Regions from separate parts of the Xanthomonas rydalmerensis genome, predicted to be linked through region 3. Evidence: riboswitches for the same ligand, from Rfam matches in the RefSeq annotation. Region 3 holds a riboswitch; each other region holds the start of a gene.

What was found. Region 3 has a riboswitch for cobalamin ahead of QN245_RS20490 (ribonucleoside-diphosphate reductase subunit alpha). Riboswitches for the same ligand answer to the same signal wherever they lie in the genome.
Region 1: another riboswitch for cobalamin. It lies ahead of btuB (TonB-dependent vitamin B12 receptor); the one in region 3 lies ahead of QN245_RS20490 (ribonucleoside-diphosphate reductase subunit alpha).
Region 2: another riboswitch for cobalamin. It lies ahead of QN245_RS21055 (CoA-acylating methylmalonate-semialdehyde dehydrogenase); the one in region 3 lies ahead of QN245_RS20490 (ribonucleoside-diphosphate reductase subunit alpha).

What each region holds. Positions count from the first base shown of each region.
Region 1 covers NZ_CP126170.1:4,327,326-4,332,843, forward strand. The annotation lists gene bioD (dethiobiotin synthase) at 1-385, opposite strand, end outside; gene QN245_RS18345 (GAF domain-containing protein) at 503-985, shown strand; gene QN245_RS18350 (TfoX/Sxy family protein) at 982-1,410, shown strand; cobalamin riboswitch at 1,695-1,911, shown strand; gene btuB (TonB-dependent vitamin B12 receptor) at 2,026-3,897, shown strand; gene gph (phosphoglycolate phosphatase) at 4,373-5,026, opposite strand; gene dinB (DNA polymerase IV) at 5,472-5,518, opposite strand, start outside.
Region 2 covers NZ_CP126170.1:4,916,743-4,922,260, forward strand. The annotation lists gene QN245_RS21050 (acyl-CoA dehydrogenase family protein) at 1-440, opposite strand, end outside; gene QN245_RS21055 (CoA-acylating methylmalonate-semialdehyde dehydrogenase) at 440-1,954, opposite strand; cobalamin riboswitch at 2,094-2,293, opposite strand; gene mntP (manganese efflux pump MntP) at 2,799-3,374, shown strand; gene QN245_RS21065 (TonB-dependent receptor) at 3,730-5,518, opposite strand, start outside.
Region 3 covers NZ_CP126170.1:4,785,976-4,791,493, reverse strand. The annotation lists gene QN245_RS20510 (MarR family winged helix-turn-helix transcriptional regulator) at 1-70, shown strand, start outside; gene QN245_RS20505 (organic hydroperoxide resistance protein) at 145-576, shown strand; gene QN245_RS20500 (SIR2 family NAD-dependent protein deacylase) at 740-1,510, shown strand; gene QN245_RS20495 (hypothetical protein) at 1,573-1,704, shown strand; cobalamin riboswitch at 1,926-2,144, shown strand; gene QN245_RS20490 (ribonucleoside-diphosphate reductase subunit alpha) at 2,325-4,745, shown strand; gene QN245_RS20485 (ribonucleotide-diphosphate reductase subunit beta) at 4,853-5,518, shown strand, end outside.

The DNA.
Region 1 (5,518 bases), 460 kb from region 3:
TCGCCGACAGCGGCGCCGCCCAGCCGCCGACACCCTCCACCACCACCACGTCGGCCTGCGCGCGCAGGCGTTCGAAGGCGGCGGCGATCGGCACCAGTTCCAGTTGCACGCCGGCATCGGCGGCGGCCAATTCCGGCGCCAGCGGCAGCGGCAACGCGTAGGGATTGAGATCGGCGTAGGCCGGCCGCGGCGCGCTCGCGTCCTGCAGGGCAAGCGCGTCCTCGTTGCGCCAGCCGTCGGCGTCGCGGCTGCAGCCGCTGGCGACCGGCTTCATGCCCACCGCGCGCTGGCCACGCGCGCGCAAGGCATGCAGCAGCGCGGTGCTGGCGATGGTCTTGCCGATGCCGGTATCGGTGCCGGTGACGTAGAAGGCGGGAACAGCCATGCGAAAACCCTGTCGGTTGGCCGGCGGGACGCGCGGCGGCGCGCAGGATAGCCGGGCGCGTCGCGCGCGTCAGCCGCCGCGGTGCCGGCGGACGCAGCGCGCTGCTAGACTCGCGCGATGTTCGCCTCGTCCTCGCTCACCGGCAGCAAGCCGGAACAGTACGCCCAGTTGCTCGACCAGGCCCGTGCCCTGGTCGCCGGGGAGCCCGACCGCATCGCCAATGCCGCCAACCTGGCGGCGCTGGTGTACCACGCGCTGCCGCGGCTGAACTGGGTCGGTTTCTATCTCTACGACGGCAAGGAACTGGTGGTCGGCCCGTTCCAGGGCCTGCCCGCCTGCGTGCGCATTCCGCTGCACAAGGGCGTGTGCGGCGCGGCCGCCAGCAGCGGCCAGACCCAGCGCATCGACGACGTGGAGGCGTTCCCCGGACACATTGCCTGCGATTCCGCCTCGCGCTCGGAACTGGTGGTGCCGCTGCTGCGCGGCAGTGCATTGGTCGGCGTGTTCGACCTGGACAGCCCGGACCTGGCCCGCTTCGACGCCGACGACCAGCGCGGCCTGGAAGCGATCGCCCAGGTCTTCGTCGACAGCCTGCGATGAGCACGGCCAAGCTGCGCAACATCGGCCCCAAGAGCGCGGCCTGGCTGCGCCAGGTCGGCGTGCGCACGCAGCAGGACCTGGAGGCGGCCGGCGCGGTCGGCGCCTTCGTCAAGGTCAAGCGCGCCGGCTTCAAGCCCAGCCTCAACCTGCTGTATTCGCTGGAAGGCGCGCTCAGCGGCTGTCACTGGCAGGAACTGTCCGAGGCGCGGCGCGCGCAGTTGCTGGGCGAGCTAGAGACCGCGACGGCGGCGCTGCCGGCGCAGCGCGGCCTGCCGGTGGCCGGGCCGGTGGCGACCACCCATTTCGACCGCGACGACACGCGCGGCGACGACGCTGCCGACGGCGCCTACGCGCACGAGGCGCACGACACGCCGGTGGGCGACCATCACGGCGACGACGACAGCCACGGCACCCACGCCGACTAGGGCGTTGCCGCATCCCCAAGCATGCCGCGCCTTGATTGCGCATGCCTGTGACAACGCAGAACGTGGACGTGAGTCCGCGCCCGAGCGACAACGCGACCACGGACGCACGCGATCACAGCCCTTCGGGCGAGGTCTGGCCGGCATGTCGCCTGCGCCGCGCGGCCCGACCTGACTGCCCGTCGGCGCTGCGCCGCGCACCACCGGTGGCGCGCTTGCCAGACCCAAAGCCGCACCCCCGGGATGGATGGGCATGCCCTACCCCGCGCAGCCAGCGGCGATCGCGTACAATCGCGCCGCTTCAAGGTGACCCACCGGCTCCGGCCAGCGGGTTGAAACGGGAAGCCGGTGCGTCTTGCGACAAGGCCGGCGCTGCCCCCGCAACGGTAAGCGATCCGCGCTGACGACTTTCGCCACTGTGCCACGGCATGGGAAGGCGTCGCAGCCGGGAGGCCCGCCTCCCAGATCGCCAGCCCGGAGACCGGCCTTGCAGCTCACTGGTTGCGATGCGGAGGGCGTCGCGGCGTGCCGCGCCGCGTTCGGCGCCGTCCGCTTGCACCTTCCGTTCGCGACTCCCTCGCCGTCACAGCGCGCAGCCGCGCGCCGGAGTTGCCACCCATGTCGTCCCGCCTGCTTTCGGTCGCGATCGCGTCCGCCCTGTCCCTGCCCGCGCTGGCCCACGCCGCCGACGCCGCCACCGATCTCGACCAGGTCCTGGTCACCGCCACCCGCACTCAGATCTCGGTGGAGGACAGCGTGGTCCCGGCGCAGGTCATCGACCGCGCGGAGATCGAGCGCAGCCAGGCCACGTCGCTGGCGCAGCTGCTGCAGGGCCGCGCCGGCATCGGCATCTCCAACCAGGGCGGCCTGGGCAAGCTGACCACGCTGAGCCTGCGCGGCAGCGAATCGGACCACGTGCTGGTGCTGGTGGACGGCGTGCGCATCGGCTCGGCCAGCGCCGGCCTGGCCGCGTTCCAGGACCTGCCGCTGAGCCAGATCGAGCGCATCGAGATCGTGCGTGGCCCGCGGTCGAGCCTGTACGGCTCCGACGCGATCGGCGGCGTCATCCAGATCTTCACCCGCCGCGGCGGTCAGGGCTTCCAGCAGAACCTGAGCCTGGGCGGCGGCAGCCACGGCCTGCGCGAGGCCGGCGCCGGCTTCAGCAACCGCGGCGAGCGCGGCTGGCTGGCCGTGCAGGGCGGCTACCAGAAGACCGACGGCATCAATGCCTGCAACGGCTCGGCCACGCTGTTCGCGGGCTGCTTCGTCGACCAGCCCGACCGCGACGGCTACCGCAACGTCTCGCTGAGCGCGCGCGGCGGCTACGCGCTGACCGACACGCTGCGCATCGAAGGCCAGGCGCTGAACATCGACAGCCGCAACGAGTACGACGGCGATCCGCTGTTCGCCGGCAACGAGGCCGACAACACCCAGCAGGTGTTCGGCGGCAAGCTCGACTGGACCCCGTCCGATCGCCTGCACCTGGCCGCGCAGTTCGGTCGCAACGTCGACGACGCCGACAGCTACTACCGTGCCCCCGGCGCGCGCACCCGCAGCTTCGTCAGCACCTTCGACAGCCGCCGCGACACCGCCGCGCTGCAGGGCGACATCACCCTCGCCGAAGGCCACCTGCTCAGCGTCGGCAGCGACTGGCAGCGCGAGCACGTCACCAGCACCACCGCTTTCGACGTCGACAGCCGCGACAACACCGGCGTGTTCGCCGAGTACCAGGGCCGTTTCGGCGCGCAGCAGGTGCAGGCCAGCGTGCGCAGCGACGACAACGAGCAGTTCGGCGAACACACCACCGGCAGCCTCGGCTGGGGCCTGGCGCTGGCGCATGGCCTCAAGCTCACCGCCAGCGTCGGCACCGGCTTCAAGGCGCCGACCTTCAACGACCTGTACTACCCGTTCGCCGGCAATCCGGAGTTGAAGCCGGAGCGTTCCAAGAGCGGCAACCTGGGCGTGGCGCAGTACGCCGACAGCTGGAACTGGACCTTCAACGCCTACGAGACCCGGGTCAAGGACCTGATCTCCTACGACGCGATCAGCTTCCTGCCGGTCAACGTGGACGAGGCGCGCATCCGCGGCGCCGAACTGACCGGCTATGCGCTGCTGGCCGGCTGGGAACTGTCGGCGCAGCTGAGCCACACCGACCCGCGCAACCGCAGCGATGGCGGCAACCGCGACAACTGGCTGGCGCGTCGCGCGCAGAACACCGCGCGCCTGGACGTGGATCGCGGCATCGGCCCGGTCAAGCTCGGCGTCACCGTGTTCGGCAGCGGCCACCGCTTCGACGACGCGGCCAACCGCGTACGCCTGGCCGGCTACGGCACCGTCGACCTGCGCGCGGAATACGCGTTCACCCCGGACTGGACGCTGCAGGCCAAGGCCAGCAACGTGTTCGACCGCGACTACCAGACCATCAACTGGTACAACCAGCCGGGCCGCGAGTACGCGCTGACCCTGCGCTACGCGCCGGCGGCGCGCTGAGTCGGCGCCCCGCGCTGCGCCGGCGGGCGTGGCGCGGGGCAGCCCGCACGGAAAACACGCGCGTCTTTTTTGTAGGAGCGGCTTTAGCCGCGACAGGCTTTCCCGCGAACTCCCGTCGCGGCTGAAGCCGCTCCGCATGTGCGACCACGTCGGATGTAGATGCGCGCATTCTCAACGCAGGCATGCGCGATGCATCGCGCAGTTGGTCGCTCGCGATAAGGGCCGCTGGCTGTCGAACGCAAACACCCGCCCTCGTGCTCATGCATCGCGGCACGAACCTCACAGTTCGGCGCCCGCTACGCGCCCGTACCCTCACCCCAACCCCTCTCCCGGGGGGAGAGGGGCGTAATGCGTCATGGGTTGTGGGAGCGGCTTCAGCCGCGACGGGCCTTGCCGGGAAAGCCTGTCGCGGCTGAAGCCGTTCAACCGCATCCCGATCTTTGCGCTGCTCCGCGGTGCTTGAACCGCCGTCGTATCAACGCAGTTGCAGCAGCTCGCGCAGGTCGTCCATCAGCAGCACCACATCGGCGGTGACCAGATCCAGATCGCGCGGATAGCCGTAGCGCACCAGCGCCACCGGCATGCCGGCGGCCTGCCCGGCCTGCAGGTCGGTCCCCGAATCGCCGACCATCAGGCAGCGCGCCGGCGGTTTCGCGAACTGCTGTGCCAGGTGCAGCAGCGGCACCGGACTGGGCTTGCGTTCGGGCAGGCTGTCGCCGCCCAGCACCGCAGAGAACAGATCGGCCACGCCCAGATGGCGCAGCAGCGGCGGCACCATCGCCGACGGCTTGTTGGTGCACAGCGCCAGCGTCACCCCGTCCGCGTGCAGTTGCGTCAGCGTCTCGGCCGCGCCGGGATACAGCCGCGGACTGCGCAACAGGCATTCGGCGTAGTGACGCATGAAGGTCGGCATCACCGTCTCGAGTGGCGTGGCGTCGCCGGCATGCCGCCAGGCGATCTCGACCAGCTTGCGCACGCCCTCGCCGATCCAGCCGAGCACGGTCGCCTCCGGCACGCGCGGCAGGCCGAAGTCGGCCAGCGTGCGGTTCAACGCCTCGGCGATGTCGGCGCCGCTGTCGACCAGGGTGCCGTCCAGGTCGAACACCACCAATGCGTAGGGGAACGTCATCTCGTGCCAATGCGGGAGGGGGAAGTGCGCATTGTAGGTGGGGCAAGGCTGGTATGCGGTCGCGACAAGGCCGATCAGCATGACCAGACGATGAAGTCGGTGTTCCAATCCTTGCAGCATGCCCCTGTGGGAGGGACTTCAGTCCCGACGCGGAAGAGGCGAAGGCCACGTTTCCTGTTCGCTCGCGTCTCCCTTGGCTTTCAATCCACGCCGGTAGCCGTGCGACTGGAGCTGGCGCCTGTCGTGGCTGTCCCGGATCGTGTTTCAATCCACGCACACTCAAGGGCAGGACTGCGACAGACGCTGCCTATGGTGCAGCCGTTCCTATTTCGACCTCTGCACCGGTGAAGGTGCGGCTGCCAACTCGGCATCCTCGACGGCTACAACAATCCGTTTCAATCCACACGCCAGGCACAACACGATAAGCCCCCCGCGCGCGACCACCTCAACCGAACAAGCGCCCCTGCGCCTGTCCCGGCTCGCGTTCGTGGA
Region 2 (5,518 bases), 130 kb from region 3:
GCGGCCGCGTCGGAGCCTGCGCCGGGTTCGGTCAGGCAGTACGAGGCGAGCTTGGCGCCACTGGCCAACGCCGCGCCCCAGTCCCTGCACACGGCCGGCGTGGCGAAACGGGTCAGCATCCAGGTGGCCATGTTGTGGATGCTGATGAAGGCCGCGGTGGACGGATCGACCGCGGCCAGTTCCTCGAACACGATCGCCGCATCCAGGCGCGACAGCCCGCTGCCGCCGGCGTGCTCGTCCACGTACAGGCCGCAGAAGCCGAGTTCGCCGGCCTTGCCGATCGCCTCGCGCGGAAAGATCCCGTCCGCGTCCCAGCGCGCCGCGTGCGGCGCCAGTTCGGCCTGGGCGAAGCCGCGCGCGGCCTCGCGATAGGCGCGCTGCGCCTCGTCCAGCCCGACATCGGCCGACTGCTCCAGCGGCCACTGCATCGCCGCGGCCATCACGACAGGCGGATCGTGGTGTTGACGCCCTGCCCGGCGCCGGCATCGTCGAACCAGCGCGCAGTGACGGTCTTGGTCTGCGTGTAGAACTGCACCGCCTGCTTGCCGTAGGGGCCGAGGTCGCCGAGCTTGGAGGCGCGCGAACCGGTGAACGAGAACAGCGGCACTGGCACCGGGATCGGCACGTTGATGCCGACCTGGCCGACGTCGATCTCCTCCTGGAACTTGCGTGCGGCGGCGCCGGACTGGGTGAACAGCGCCGTGCCGTTGCCGTTCGGATTGGCGTTGACCAGGGCGATCGCGTCCTCCAGCGTGGCCGCCTCCAGGATCACCAGCACCGGGCCGAAGATCTCCTCGTCGTAGATGCGCATGCCCGGCGCGACCCCGGAGAAGATCGTCGGGCCGACGAAGTTGCCATGAGCGAATCCGGGCACCGTCGGGTTGCGTCCGTCCAGTTCCAGCGTCGCGCCCTCGGCGATGCCGGTGGCGATCAGCGCTTCGATGCGCTCGCGCGCACTGCGCGAGATCACCGGCCCCAGATCGGTGCCGGGTTCGCTGCCGGCGTTGACCTTCAGCGTCTGCGCCTTGGCCACCAGCGCCGGAATCCACTGCCGCGCCTCGCCGACCAGCACCAGCGTCGAAGCGGCCATGCAGCGCTGGCCGGCGGCGCCGAAGGCCGCCCCCACCAACGCGTCGAGGGTCTGCTCGCGCGCCGCATCCGGCAACACCACCGCATGGTTCTTCGCGCCCATCATGCATTGCACGCGTTTGCCGGCCAGCGCCGCACGCCGGTAGACGTGGGTGCCGACCTTGGTGGAGCCGACGAACGACAGCGCCTTGATGTCGGCGTGGTCGCACAGCGCATCGACCACCTCGGCGCCGCCATGCACGACGTTCAGCACGCCCTTGGGCACGCCCGCCTGCACCGCCAGTTCGACCAGGCGCATGGTCACCAGCGGATCCTGCTCGGATGGCTTGAGCACGAAGGTGTTGCCGGTGGCGATGGCCATCGGGAACATCCACAGCGGGATCATCGCCGGGAAGTTGAACGGGGTGATGCCGGCGCACACGCCCAACGGCTGCAAGAGCGTGTAGGTATCCACGCCGTTGGCGACGTTGTTGGCCAGTTCGCCGAGCTGCAGGTTGCCGATCGCCGCGGCCTGTTCCACCACTTCCAGGCCGCGGAACACGTCGCCTTCCGCGTCCGCCAGGGTCTTGCCCTGCTCGCGGGTGAGGATCGCCGCCAGCTCGCCCATGTGCGCACGGATCAGCTGCTGATAGGCCAGGAAGATCCGCGCACGGGTACCGATCGGCGTCTTGCGCCAACTCGCGAATGCGCGTTGCGCGGCGGCCACGGCGGCATCCACTTCCGCGGCCGTGGCGAACGGCACGCGCGCGAGCACGTCCTGGGTCGCCGGATCGACGACCTCGCGCCATTGGCTGCTGCTGGATTCGACGAACGCGCCGTCGATCAAGAGCTTGACGGTCGCCACGTCGGCGCCGGTCCGGGTCATCTGGTTCACGGGTCCTGTCTCCTCATCGCATCACCACCGGGCGGGCGGCGATGGACAGGACAAGCGAACGCGCGGCGCAAGGGCCCCGACGTCGTTCCGCTCGTCAGGTTGCCCACCGCAACACCCGAGAAAGAACGTCGCAGGACGTCCACGTCAGGCCGGTCTCCGGGCTTGCGAGCAATGCGCGACCGCATCACCCCGACACCTTCCCGCTTGCGCAGTGGTCTGTTGTCGGGTGTTCTCGCCTACCGTTGCGGGGGCAGCGCCGGCATCGGACCGGCTTCCCGTTTCACCCGGTGCGTCTTGCGACGACCAGGCACCTGAAGCGTGGCCAGTGTAGTCGCGCCGCGGCGACAGCAACACGCTGCAGCGCAGCGCGCGGTGTTGGCGTCGGCAAGCAGCGCGCCATTACCGACCGCGCACAGCCGCGTTCGCCTCAGCAGGCGGCGCGTATCACCAGCATGCACAGCGCCGCAGCGGCGACACCGGATTCCCTGCAGCGATCAACCGAATGCGCTGCAGTGATCACGGGCGCTGCGGGCCATCGCAGCACCCCACGCGGAACGCCGGCCGGCACGCCCCGCTATAGCCGATGCTAAGAAGAGAAGCTGCAGGTTCGCGTGCGTTCCAGGGATGTTCGCCGCAGTTGGCCGCTGTTAGACTGCGCGTCCCCTTGGGGAGTAGCCTGCTGTCCGACCTGCGCGGACAGCGCCCGTGTCAACACACTCGGCCGATGCGCCGTGGTACGGGCAGCCAGTTCGGTTGGCGAGACCAGCGGCGAGTGCGCAAGGCGAAGGCCGGGCGCGCGCGCTCGTCGTTGTCGCCTGTCCCGGTACGGTCCCCCATGTCGTTTCTTTCGATTCTCCTGCTCGGCATCGCCATGTCGACCGACGCCTTCGCCGCCGCCGTCGGCAAGGGCGCGGCGATGCAACGCCCACGCTGGGCCGACGCGCTGCGCGCCGGCCTGATCTTCGGCTGCATCGAGGCACTGACACCCGCGCTGGGCTGGGTGCTTGGCCAAGCCGCGTCCAAGTACGTGGTCGCCTTCGACCACTGGATCGCCTTCGGCCTGCTCGGCGCGCTGGGCGTGCACATGATCGTCGCCGGCCTCAAGCCGGAGTCCGACGCGCCCGACGAGGCCGCGCCCAAGCGTCACGGCTTCTGGAGCCTGGCCGCCACCGGGTTCGCCACCAGCATCGACGCGATGGCGGTCGGCGTCGGCCTGGCCTTCCTGGACGTGAACATCGTCGAGGTCGCGGCGATCATCGGCCTGTGCACGCTGACCATGGTCACCCTGGGCATCATGCTCGGCCGCGCGCTCGGCGCGCTCGCCGGCAAGCGTGCGGAGATCGTCGGCGGCGCCCTGCTGATCGCGATCGGCAGCACCATCCTGTTCGAGCATCTGCACGGCGCGGGGTGAGCGCCGCGGCGCCTGTTTCGGCCGGGATTGGGGATTCGGGATTGGGGATGTGCGACGACGGTGCGCGCCCATCTCGCCATGCCGGCGCCTTGGGTCAGGCCGGCCTGTCAGTGAAGTCCAGGTAGGTGGACAGGATGCAGTGATGGCACTGCGCAGCGCCACCCAGGGAGTTGGGTGCGCGGCGCGACCAACATCATGAGTTCTGCGGGAAGAATCCATAACTTGCCGTTGAAATTGATGGCGTGTTCGGGAAATCCTCACCAGCACCAAACCAACAACCAGGCATTACCCACTTGGAATCAGCGCCCCATGAAGAGGCGCCGATGCCATTTACTTCGCAACACCTTGCTGCGCATTAGAACTTGTACGTGGCACGCATCCAGTAGTAGCGGCCCAGCGTGTCGTAGGTGCTCACGTCGGTGTTCGCGTTCAACACGTTGTTCTGGTACATCATCGGCGGCTGCTTGTTGGTCAGGTTGTCCACGCCAAGATCCAGGCGCAGGTTGGCCCCGGCCATGTCGTAGCCCACCTGCAGGTTGTGGTACATGTAGCTGCCGTAGTCCAGCACCACGCCCTTGAACGCCGCATCGGCGGACATGTTCTGGGTCAGGTCGCCGCTGCCGACCTGCATCTTGCCGATCCAGCGCGTGGTCCAGCTCGCATCCCAGTTGCCCAGCTTCCAGCCGAGCAGGGCATGCGCGCGCCAGTGCGCGTAGTTGCCGTAGGACGAGTTGTAGCGGCCGGCCATGTGCACCACCGTGTCCCCGGTGTCGATGTCGTAGCGGTGCAGGTAGGTGCTGTCCACGGTCACGGTGAACTTGCCGTAGTCGGTGGCGGGCAGCGCGTAGCTCGCCCCCAGGTCGATGCCCTGGGTATTGAGCTTGCCGATGTTCACCACCGGCGTCTGGATGTAGTCGATGTTGCCGGCGCTGACGCTGCTGGCGGGATAGCGGTGGATGTAGCTGCAGTACGGGCTGTTGTTGTCGTTGTAGCAGAGATCGGCCACGGTCTGCGCGGAGATCGGCTGGATCAGATCATTGAGCTTGACCTTCCACCAGTCGAGGTTGACCGACAGGCCCGGCACGTACTCGGGGCTGTAGACCAGGCCGTAATCGAACGAGGTGCCCTTCTCCGGCTTGAGCTGGTAGCCGACATAGGTGGCACCGGACTTGATCGCGTTGGTCTGCGAAAGGCCCGTGCCGCTGAAGCCGGCCGGCACGCCGGCGCAGGCGTTGTCATGGCCGCTGCCGCTATAGCCGACGCACGGATCGATGAAGTTCGGCGCGTCGGCGGTAGGGCCCTGGTAGATGTCGGTGATGGTCGGCGCGCGGAACACCTGCGCCGCGGTGCCACGCACCATCAGGTCGTGGATCGGCCGCCATTCCACCTGGAACGAGGCGCTGTTGTTGCCCGAACGTACGCTGCTGTAGTCGGAGTAGCGATCGCTCAGCGTCAGGTTGAGCGCGCCGATCGGCGAGGACTGCTCCAGCACCGGCAGGAACAGCTGCGCGTAGGCTTCCTTGACGTTGAAGCTGCCGCTCAGCGGCGAGGCGCAGGCTTCGGAGGAGACCGCACAGGTGTTGTCGCTGTTGATCAGCGCGTTGGCCGACACGCTGGAGCTCAGGCTCTCCTTGCGGTACAGCGCACCGACCGCCAGCTGCGCGGCGCCGGCCGGCATGTCCCACAGGCTGCCGTTGGCGCTGGCTTCCCACTGGCGCATGATGGTGGTGGTTTCCTGGCGCGGGATCGACTCGTTGCTCTGCAGCCAGGCGACCGTGGTCGGGCTGCCCTGGTCGAGGATGTTGACCTGCCCGGCATTGATGGCGTTCTGCAGCGCGGCGTAATCGACGTAGCCGTGGCTCCAGTTGCGCTGGCGGTAGTGGCCGTAGTTGAAGTTGGCGTCCCACACCCAGCTGCTGTCGCCGATGCCGCCCTTCAGGCCGATCACGTCCTGGTCGGTGGCGGTGTCGTAGAAGCCTTCGCGCTGGCCGAGCGAGGTGAAGCGCGTCTGATACTCGTAGCCGTTGGGGCCGAACTCCACACCGAACGGGTTGTACGGATTGTTGGCGGCGATGGTGATGCCGTCGTTCTGCGCATCGAGCGGCAGCGGCGCGATCGCGAAGTTGGACATGGTGTGGTTGTGG
Region 3 (5,518 bases):
CCTGCAGCAACTGACCCGGCTCAAGCACGACCTGGAAGAGGTCCGCGGCAAGTTGCTGGCCGCGCCCTGAGCGATTCCGGCTCCGATCACCCCATCCCCTCTACACCCATGGCGCCGCGGCGCCACCCTCCAAGGAGAACCACCATGGCTTCACCGACCACCATCGTCTACACCGCCACTGCCACCGCCACCGGGGGCCGCGACGGCCGCGCCGCCACCCCCGACAAGGCGTTGGACGTCAAGCTGTCGACCCCGCGCGAGCTGGGCGGCGCCGGCGGCGACGGCACCAACCCGGAGCAGCTGTTCGCGGCCGGCTACTCGGCCTGCTTCATCGGCGCGCTGAAGTTCGTCGCCGGGCAGGAGAAGGTGACGCTGCCGGCCGAGACGAACATCGAGGGCCATGTCGGCATCGGCCAGATCCCGGGCGGCTTCGGTATCGCGGTGGAACTGCGCATCGCGGCGCCGGGCGTGGAGCGTGCGACGCTGGAATCGCTGGTGGAGAAGGCGCACCAGGTGTGCCCGTACTCCAACGCCACCCGCGGCAACATCGACGTCAAGCTGGTTGTGCTCGGCTGAGCCAGCGGGATGTCTTGGCCGGCGCGTGCGCCGGTCCATGGCGGTAAGCGACGGGCGGCCAGTGGCCGCCCGTTCGCGTTGCGGGTGCCGCGCGTGTTGCCGCGCACATTGAGGCCGTCCCGCGGCGATGCAATAGTGTGAGCTTCATCAAATCGGGCGCGCCATGCTCAGTTCCGCCTACAACGCCGAGACCGTCGCCGCCTTCCTGCAGGGCGCGCGTCGTGTGCTGGTGCTGACCGGTGCCGGCATGTCCGCCGAGAGCGGGGTGCCGACCTTTCGCGGCCAGGACGACAGCCTGTGGTCGCGCTTCGATCCCGAGCAACTGGCCACCGAGGACGCCTGGCGCGCGGACCCGGCCCTGGTCTGGGGCTGGTACCGCTGGCGCATGGCGATCGTGGCGCTGGCGCAGCCGCATGCCGGGCATCTTGCGCTGGCGCGCCTGGCCGAGGTCCGCCACACCACGCTGGTGACCCAGAATGTGGACGACCTGCACCAGCGCGCCGGTAGCGAGGTCGCCGCGCACGTGCACGGCCGCCTGTCGGCGCTGCGCTGCAGCGACTGCGGCCAGCCCTGGCGTGGGCTGCTGCCGCCGGTGGACGTGCACACGCCGAGCCAGCGCCTGGCGCCGCCGGTGTGCGCGGCCTGCGGCGGCACGGTGCGCCCGGGCGTGGTGTGGTTCGGCGAAGCGCTGCCGGCGGCGGAGTGGACGCGCGCGCAGACCGCGGCGGACGCCGCCGACCTGGTGCTGGTGATCGGCAGTTCCGGCCTGGTCTATCCGGCCGCCAGCCTGCCGCTGCAGGCCAAGGAGCGCGGCGCCTGCGTGGTCGAGATCAACCCCGAACCCAGCGCGCTGTCGGCGCGCGCCGATCTGCACTGGCGCGACAGCGCGGCGGTGGCGCTGCCGTTGCTGTTGCAGCAGTGCATGGTGGCCTGAGGCCGCTGCACGTTGAAGATGTGGCTTCGATTGCTTCGGTCGACCACCCGTGGAGTGTGATGATGGGCATCAAACCTGGCCCCAAGCGCATCGCAAAGAGCACCGGCAAGCCGGATCGGCGTCAGCGGGACAACAAGGACATTCCGGGAAACACGAAATCCCTCAAGCCGCACAAGCACAAGAAAGGCGACTGAGCCGACCGGCGGCGCGGATGGCCGGGGAGGGCGCGCGCCGGGCGGCCGGCGGGCCGTTTCGATGGCATCTTGCCCCTCTCCGGGGCCCGGCTTCACGGCCCCGTTATGGTCGCGAACGTTCTCCGCGGCGGGGCCGAAACCGGCTGCCGACGGCAAACCGTTGCCAGGCTTAGGTTTTCGTAATTTGACCCATATTTAGCGTTGACGTCGTCGACCGACCACACTATCTTGGGGTGGTCGGTTCCGGCGGCCCCAAGCCGCGGGATCAAAAGGGAAGCCGGTGCGGCGTGCCAACGCCAATTCCGGCGCTGCCCCGCAGCGGTAATTGGGAACGAACCCGTCATCCGCACTGAGGCGCCCGCCTTGGGAAGCGACGGGCTAGGAACCGGCCACGGCCGTTGCCCATCAGCCCGAAGACCTGCCGACAGCCGCGCGAAGCACACCGCGCGGCGCCGACCGCGCGATCTCCGGGGGGAGATGGTCGGTGCAGCGATGACCGCCCGCAGGCCCGGTGCCTGCGCCGTTTGCAGTCTTCGCGACACCGCCTGCCCCCTTCGGACCCGGTCGGACCGCTGCCTGCGAGGGTCGGGCGGCCGCGTGCACCACGCTTGGAGACCTTCATGAGCCAGACCCACAGCCTGCCGGCCACCGCGTCCGTCGACGCCGCCGTCGACCCCACGACCGCCGCCGCCACTGCCGCCACCGCCCAGCCGGAGCCGGCCAGCAGCGAGCCGAGCAACGACCAGCGCGCCGTGACCTGGATCGTCAAGGACGGCGGCAACCGCCGCATGGCCTTCGACCGCTCGCGCCTGCAGCGCACCCTGGACCGGATCCACGCCGAGTTCCCGCAGCTGGACGTGAGCGACTACGAGCGCAAGGCCTTCGCCTTCATCGAGAAGAGGGAAAGCCTGTCGGCCGACGACATGGTCGACTACCTGATCCGCGAGGCCGAGTCGCGCGTGGACATCGCCACGCCGGAGTGGGAGTACTTCGCCGCGCGCCTGTACCTGGACCGCCTGTACAAGCGCGCCAGCAAGAACCGTTTCTACGATGCCGGCGAGAAGTACGGCTCCTATGTCGGTCTGCAGGAAAGCCTGGCCGACCGCGGCGTGTACTCCATCGACATCCTCAAGAACTACTCCAAGGACGAACTGGCCGAAGCCGGCCGCATGATCGATCCGGAGCGCGACAAGCTGTTCGCGTACAACGGCCTGTACCTGCTGGCCACGCGTTACCTGGCCACCGACAACTCGCGCAAGGTCTACGAACTGCCGCAGGAGCGCTGGCTGACCATCGCCCTGTACCTGATGCAGGACGAGAAGCCGCGCGAGCGCCGCATGCAGCTGGTCGGCGAGGCCTACTGGGCGCTGTCCAACCTGTACATGACCGTGGCCACCCCGACCCTGGCCAACGCCGGCAAGATCGGCGGGCAGCTGTCGAGCTGCTTCATCGACACCGTCGACGACAGCCTGCAGGGCATCTACGACTCCAACACCGACGTGGCGCGCGTGTCCAAGCACGGCGGCGGCGTCGGCGCCTACCTGGGCTACGTGCGTTCCTCCGGCTCGGCGATCCGCGGGGTCAAGAACTCCAGCGGCGGCGTGGTGCCGTGGATCAAGCAGCTCAACAACACCGCCGTGTCGGTGGACCAGCTCGGCCAGCGCAAGGGCGCCATCGCCGTGTACCTGGACATCTGGCACCGCGACATCGAGGCGTTCCTGGACCTGCGCCTGAACAACGGCGACCAGCGCCTGCGCGCGCACGACGTGTTCACCGCGGTGTGCGTGCCGGACATCTTCATGGAAGCGGTCGAGCGCCGCGGCGAGTGGTACCTGTTCGACCCGCACGAGGTGAAGGAGGTCAAGGGCTGGTACCTGCAGGACTTCTTCGACGAGAAGCGCGGTGAAGGCAGCTTCCGCGCGCGTTACGAGGAAGTGGTGGCCGACGAGCGCATCGGCCGCAAGGTGGTCAAGGCCATCGACATGTTCAAGCGGATCATGGTCAGCCAGCTGGAGACCGGCAACCCGTTCATGTTCTATCGCGACGAAGTCAATCGCATGAACCCGAACAAGCACCAGGGCATGGTCTATTCCAGCAACCTGTGCACCGAGATCCTGCAGAACATGAGCCCGACGCGGGTCATCCAGGAGATGATCAGCGGCGACCAGATCGTCACCACCAAGCAGGCCGGCGACTTCGTCGTGTGCAACCTGTCCTCGGTGAACCTGGGCCGCGCGGTCACCGCGCAGCCGGACCTGCTGTCGCCGGATATCCTGGAGCGGCTGATCCGCGTGCAGGTGCGCATGCTCGACAACGTCATCGACCTCAACGAGCTGCCGGTGCCGCAGGCCACCATCACCAACCAGAAGTACCGCGCGATCGGCCTGGGCACCTTCGGCTGGCACCACCTGCTGGCGCAGAAGGGCATCGACTGGAACTCGCGTGCGGCCGAAGACTACAGCGACGAGCTGTACGAGCGCATCAACTACCTGACCATCCAGGCGAGCCTGGCGCTGGCCAAGGAGAAGGGCGCGTACAAGGTGTTCAAGGGCAGCGACTGGCAGAACGGCGAGTACTTCAGCAAGCGCGGCTACGACAGCGCCGAGTGGCAGGAACTGGCCGCGCAGGTGAGCGTGCATGGCGTGCGCAACGCCTGGATGGTGGCGGTGGCGCCGAACATGAGCACCGCGCAGATCGCCGGCTCCACCGCGTCGATCGACCCGATCTACAGCGCGTTCTACTACGAAGAGAAGAAGGACTTCCGCCGTCCGGTGGTGGCGCCGGGGCTGACCGTGGACACCTATCCGTACTACGAGAAGGGCGCCTACAAGGTCGACCAGTTCGCCAGCGTGCGCCAAAACGCGCGCCGCCAGCGCCACGTCGACCAGTCGATCAGCTTCAACTTCTACGTGCCCAGCGGCATCCGCGCCAGCACCCTGCTGGACCTGCACATGACCGCGTGGAAGGAAGGCCTGAAGACCACCTACTACGTGCGTTCCAACGACATCGACATCAGCGAGTGCGAGTGGTGCTCGAGCTGATCGCCGGCGTCTGACGCCACCGGCGCGCGGCGGCCCATGGCCGCCGTGCGTTTCGCATTCCCGCGCCTCCCGCCGGCGCCGTTCACCCGACTTGACGAAGCAAATCCATGGCCATCGCGCTCGACCGCATCAAGATCCTCGAACCGCTGCACCCCAACCGCTCCACCGGCATCATCAACGGCACCACCAGCGGCATCCTCAACTGGAACGACATCCCGTACCCGTCCTTCTACCGGGCGTACAAGGAACTGTCGACCAACTTCTGGATCCCCGACGAAGTGGACATGAAGGGCGATGCCAAGCAGTACGGGGAGTTGTCGGCGCGCGAGAAGAACGCCTACGACTCGATCATCGGCCTGCTGGCCACGCTGGATTCGCCGCAGACGCGCTTCATCTACAACGTCGCCGAATACATCACCGACCCGGCCGCGCACGCCAATGCCGCGATCATCGGCCAGCAGGAAGTGATCCACAACGAGAGCTACTCGTACGTGCTGGCGTCGATCGCCGGCCTGGCCGACCAGAACCGCGTGTTCGAGATCGCGCGGACGCACCCGACCATCATCGCGCGCAACCAGCCGATCATGCAGGCCTACGACGACTTCATGCGCGAGAAGACCGCCGAGACCCTGCTGCGCTCGCTGATCCAGTCCTCGATCCTGGAAGGCATCAACTTCTATTCCGGCTTCGCGTATTTCTACAACCTGGTGCGGCAGAACCGCATGACCGGCACCGGCAAGATCATCAGCTTCATCAACCGCGACGAACTGGCC